One region of the Paenibacillus sp. FSL L8-0435 genome, then DNA from elsewhere that is predicted to be linked to it. Evidence: riboswitches for the same ligand, from Rfam matches in the RefSeq annotation. Region 1 holds a riboswitch; the other holds the start of a gene.

What was found. A riboswitch is a leader RNA that binds a small molecule or an ion and turns the genes downstream of it on or off. The one in region 1 is predicted to bind glycine.
Region 2: another riboswitch for glycine. It lies ahead of sdaAB (L-serine ammonia-lyase, iron-sulfur-dependent subunit beta); the one in region 1 lies ahead of gcvT (glycine cleavage system aminomethyltransferase GcvT).

The regions. Positions count from the first base shown of each region.
Region 1 is NZ_CP150185.1:5,410,565-5,413,601, forward strand. Features, by position in the region: gene NST33_RS24070 (PTS mannitol transporter subunit IICB) at 1-311, opposite strand, end outside; gene gcvH (glycine cleavage system protein GcvH) at 731-1,123, opposite strand; glycine riboswitch at 1,468-1,590, shown strand; gene gcvT (glycine cleavage system aminomethyltransferase GcvT) at 1,911-3,037, shown strand, end outside.
Region 2 is NZ_CP150185.1:517,522-520,558, forward strand. Features, by position in the region: gene NST33_RS02495 (collagen-like triple helix repeat-containing protein) at 1-438, shown strand, start outside; glycine riboswitch at 579-703, shown strand; gene sdaAB (L-serine ammonia-lyase, iron-sulfur-dependent subunit beta) at 982-1,671, shown strand; gene sdaAA (L-serine ammonia-lyase, iron-sulfur-dependent, subunit alpha) at 1,661-2,638, shown strand; gene NST33_RS02510 (alpha-glycosidase) at 2,821-3,037, opposite strand, start outside.

The DNA of each region.
Region 1 (3,037 bases):
GGAATATCACTACCCACGATGACCCCGATGGTCATAATGGCACCCACGACACCACCACGCTGACCATGCACCATCGTACCCCCGGTGTAACCGATTAACAGTGGCAGCAAATATTTGATCATCGGATCAACTAGCTGTGCTAGTGTCTCGTTAGGGAACCAGCCTGTTGGAATGAACATGGCTGTAATTAATCCCCAGGCGATGAACGCTCCCATATTCGGCATGACCATACCACTCAGGAATCGGCCAAAACGTTGCACACCTACCCGTAGCCCACCTTTGGAATTGGACGATTGGTCCAAATTACTCATTGTATTATCCTCCTTGGATCAAGTGATTATGATTTATGAAAGGGGTATCATTTCTCCCCTGCTGTAATCCTAAGCGAGAATGCTCTCCTGTTCAATGAAATGAAAGCGTACTTTCGTCATGAACAATGATGACAACATTAGGTTATGTAATCGTTTTAATCGATGCATAATGCCTGAACCCATTGATACACAAGGCTTTTCTTGCCTATGACTTTTATCATTTCCAGAATCATTTTCTAACCTATAGCTTGGTCCAATCAGGTGATTTACATCCACAATCTGCTTCAATCCACATTCAAAACCATTCTTGGAAAGCACAAAAAACCCGTGCAAGCATCAGGCTCACACAGGTCGAAACAATATGAAGCTCATATCATTTGGTTATAAAATATATGTTAATAAGTACAAGTTCGTTAAAACTATTCTTCCGTATGTTTCCGATACGCGTCTGCATTCATCAATGTAGACAATGCTGCTGTCAGATCTCCCTCAACACGAATCTCAATCATCCAGCCTTCCTCGTAAGGAGAGCTGTTCACAAGTTCAGGGGAATCCTGCAACGAATCATTAACTGCAATAATTGAACCTGTGACGGGAGAGAACAAGTCCGAAACCGTTTTGACCGATTCGATCGTTCCAATGCTATCTTCTGCTTTTACATTGGTTTCAAGGTCAGGCAGTTCCACAAACACAATGTCACCCAGCTGATGCTGTGCGAACTCGGTAATGCCAATACGTACAGTATCCTCCCCTACGGTTTGCACCCATTCATGCTCTTCACTGTACAGGAAATCACTTTTCAATTCGCTCATCGATATCCGCCTCGCTTTTCATTAAATGAGTGCATGCGTTCTTTGACCTTAACCTTTTTCCCAGAACATAGCGTATGATATTTATGAATCAAATGTCAATATACCTCACAATTTATTTACTGAACACCTCTAAATCCTGTAACCGGATTACACTCTTTCTTCATATACTGGTGAATATTAGAATAGTAAGCGCACTCTTTATAAATACACGAACAATAACATAGAAAACAGATTAAATATTCGGTTTTAAATTGTTATCTATGATATCGTTCTTGACATCGGTAGTGGATTCACGTTTTAATGAAAAGAGTAAATATGTTTATTGGACTATGTAATACCCGCGGATGAATGTAAAGGGAGAGATTACCCGTGACACCCGATTCGGGATGTACATGAGGTAACGCCGAAGGAGTAAACCACCGATAAGCGGAGGTGAATCTCTCAGGCAAAAGGACTTTTACGGGACGCAACTCTGGAGAGCATCTATTCGCCCTGTGCGGGCGTTATGATCACCCAAGGGGAAACCTGCTGCACAACGCAGCGGGGTAACTCTCAGGTACAAGGGACAGAGCCTTAGAATACAGCGTGCTACTTGGCATGCCGATTCTTTGGCCTGTCCTTTTCCTTTTTCCCAAAAAACGAAAAACAGGATGTAGAACGGCGCTGCCATAGCTGCCTTACCATACTTATGTGATGAAATTATCTAGCTGGAAATTTAAAAATACCCTGGTTCATTGATCCACGATTGTATATCCGGCCGGCTCACGGCCCATGACGAGGTGATTTGATGTCCGATTTGCTTAGAACACCACTCTTCCCACTGTATCAGCAATACGAAGGCGTACGGTGCATTGATTTTGGAGGCTGGGAGCTTCCGGTACAATTTAGCGGAATCCAGAAAGAACATGAAGCGGTACGCGAGCGCGCGGGACTGTTCGATGTATCCCATATGGGCGAATTCACGGTACAGGGTGAGCAGGCTGAAGCGTTTTTGCAACAAATGATGACCAATGATGTGACCACGCTGGTTCCCGATCAAGCCCAGTACACCCTGATGTGTTATCCAGATGGCGGTGTGGTGGATGATCTGCTCGTGTATAAGCTGGAAGATCAGCATTATATGCTTGTGGTTAACGCCTCCAACATCGACAAGGATTGGGCGTGGCTGCAAGAGCACTTGATTCCCGGCGTAAGCATGACCAACGATTCGGAGCAGACGGCGCTACTCGCCTTGCAAGGTCCACTGGCTGTAGACATTATCGGAAAAGTTACAGATACGGATGTAAGCTCGATTGAACCGTTTCGTTTTGTGCAGGATGCTGAAGTATGTGGAGTAAAATTACTGTTGTCCCGTACCGGTTATACCGGTGAAGATGGCTTTGAGCTATATGTTCCTGCAGATCAGGCCGCTGTGGTCTGGAATGGGTTAATGCAAGCCGGTGAAGGTCACGGACTTGTACCCACAGGCCTCGGTGCTCGGGATACACTGCGCTTTGAAGCAAAGCTCCCTCTGTATGGACAGGAATTGTCGGCAACTATCTCTCCACTCGAAGCTGGCGTAGGTATGTTTGTGAAGCTGAATGCCGGACCTTTTATCGGACACGAAGCCTTGTTACAGCAAAAAACTGACGGGCCCGCCCGCAAACTGGTCGGCATCGAAGTGTTGGAGCGCGGTATTCCCCGCCCCCACTATCCGATTTACGCCGAAGGCGTACAGATCGGTGAAGTGACAACAGGCACGCAATCACCTACATTGAAGCGTAATCTGGGGCTTGCCCTCATCGACAGCAAATACGCTGCGCTGGGAACCCCGCTTGAGATTGAGATTCGCGGCAAGAAATTAAAAGCCGAGGTCGTGAAGACCCCTTTTCATAAACGGACACGTACGTCGAAGACACCTACTCAAGGAGCTGA
Region 2 (3,037 bases), 2.2 Mb from region 1:
GGGGCTACAGGTGCGACCGGATCAACGGCAGCTTCTGCTCCTGCGGATTCTTCCTTGTTTGCTGATAGCCAGACCACGGCGTTGGGTCTTTCATTAGTAGCTGAAACGACGATTCAGACACTTAATGTACCTGTAGTGGCAGGTCAACGCGTGAAAATAGACAACAGTACACAAGTAGCAGTAGTTGTAGGTTCTAACTGGACTATCGCATATAACATTAATCTGAGACGTAACGGAGTTCTAATTAATCAATTGCAACTCTCAAGGAGCGGTAATGCTGCGGGAACGTTAAGGTTTCTTTCCTCCAACACTTACGTGGATACTGCCCCTGCTACAACGACTAACGCATACACGATAAGCATCCAATTTACAACCACTACAAGCGTCACTAGTGCCTCAGCGGAAGTGAGAAATATTAATGCTATTCGCTTCAGTTAAAATAGACATCGAACTTATGATAATTACACGTTACTTTTGTTGACATATATGATGTTGTACATTACTCTATGGGTATGCTTGATCATGATCAAAAACTTAGAAATGTACCAATTCGAATCGAATTAAGATAATACAGCGGATGATAACGAGCGGGAGAGACCTGGGTTAGCCGAGCAATATGGCTAGTGTTCAGGCACCGAAGGAGCAAGCTGCTGCGCACCCGGCGCAGTGGTTAATCTCTCAGGTAAATGTACCATCGTTGGACGCAACTCTGGAGAGTGCGCGAACTGCGCCACCCAAGGGGTATATGATCAGTCAGCCCGGTGAACTTGTCTGTAATCGCAGGCAGTGCACCCTTGTCGTGAGACACTGCTGATCGTGAAACTCTCAGGTATCGAGGACAGAGAGAGGGCCTAAGGCCTTCTTCTGTCCTTTTTTGATGTCATCATATCTAAATAAGGGACATTGTGGATGAAACTCCTGGATCGAAATGACGAATACATTTTACAAATATGAATCATGATTAATAATGGAGGTTTACAAGTGCGATTTAAAGATGTTTTCTCAATTATTGGTCCGTCGATGACGGGGCCTTCAAGTTCACATACAGCTGGAGCGGCAAGGTTAGGGAGAATTGCTCGACAGTGGCTAGGATGTACGCCAGATCGTGCCCGGCTGACACTGTACGGTTCATTTGCAGATACGTATCAGGGGCACGGAACAGATCTGGCACTGATCGGCGGTCTGCTGGATTATGTCACAGACGATCCGCGTATCCCGGATGCAGAGCAATACGCAGAGGAAGCGGGCATGGAGGTTGAGTTTTATACAAGTGGCCTGCCTGCTCCTCATCCAAATACGGTCAAAATTGAGTTGTGGCATGGAGAACGTGCCTGCTCCTTAATCGGTGCATCCATTGGTGGTGGAAGCGTATCGGTGCATTCGATGAATGATTTTCGTGTTCAGATTAGTGGTGAGTTTCCAACACTCGTTCTGCGACATGCGGACAAAGCAGGGGTGCTTGCATCGGTAACGTCCACGATCAGTTCATCCGGGGTTAACATCGGGTATATGCAGGTGGACCGGAAAGCCCGTGATGGCGAGGCACTTACCGCGATGGAAATGGATGGTTTGCCTAATCCCGATATGCTCAAGCGTCTAAGGGAGCTGGACCATGTGCTAGACATTCGTGTTATTGATTTGAAGAGAGGAGTTGATTCGGATGCGATTTAAACATTTACACGAACTGAATACGATCTGTACAGCGGAATCCAAAACCATTGCTCAGCTAATGATTGAGGAGCAAGTTCAGGAGACCAATACACCGGAAGCGGATGTTGTGAAGCAGATGTCTGAATATTATCAGGTGATGAAGGAAGCGGTACGCAAAGGGTTAACGGAAGATACGACATCACGCAGTGGATTAACAGGTGGAGACGGCAAAAAAATGGCTGAGTACATTCGCAAGGGCGAGACTTGCTCGGGAGATGCTTCCGCACTTGCCATGGCGTATGCCCTGTGTGTATCTGAAGTGAATGCCTCCATGGGTCGGATCGTGGCAACACCAACAGCCGGTTCCTGCGGCATCATCCCCGGTGTGTTTATTAGCTCACAGGAGCGATTTGGCTGGACGGACGAACATTTGGTGAACGGGTTGTTCTGTGCGGGAGCGATTGGTTATGTTATTGCCAACAATTCATTTATCTCCGGGGCCGAAGGTGGCTGCCAGGCGGAAGTGGGTTCCGCGATCGGCATGGCTGCGGGTGCCATGGTTGAACTGCGTGGAGGTACACCGGAACAGGTCGTTCATGCCGTTGGTTTGGCGTTAAAAAATACACTGGGCCTTATCTGCGATCCGGTCGCAGGCCTTGTTGAAATCCCGTGCATCGTCCGTAATGGACTGGGTGCAGTTACGGCGCTGGCTGCGGCTGACATGGCCCTGGCCGGAGTGCGTAGTGCCATTCCGTCAGATGAAGTCATCGATGTCATGCTGGAAGTAGGCAGTGCGATGCCGAGCCGCCATCGGGAGACAGCCCAAGGCGGGTTGGCCCAGACGCCAACAGGCCGCAAAATGATGCAAAAGCTGGCTAAACCAAAGGCAAAGCGTGCCGAGCCTGAGCAGGAGTCGAAACCGGCGGATTCTGACACAACTACAAGTGGGGCGGACAATGCTCAAGTGGACAAGGGTACTCAGGTTTAAGCTGAACCGGGACCACCGATATATAAATCAGTGACATTATGATGTATAACGGCGAATACAAAATTACAAAACAAGCGTCCGCGAACCCGAATCCGGGTTATGCAGGACGCTTGTTTTATGCTGCCAGATGAAGCGAAGTTAGGATACTTATATTTGACTTCAGATGAATGTGTATTATGAATCTAGTTCTGGCTCACAGCCGTACTCAGTACAGCATATCCATACGCGGGCAGCTCAATGGCCAGTACGCCTTCTTCCTTGGCGGTACGATGGTTTCCGCCGAATAACTCGGTCCATTCCTCGTCACCCGCCTCGAGCTCGACAATAGCCGTCTCTTCTGATCGGTTGAACAGAACCAGAATGCGTTCCTCCTCATTTTGCCGCTCAAATACCAGTTGG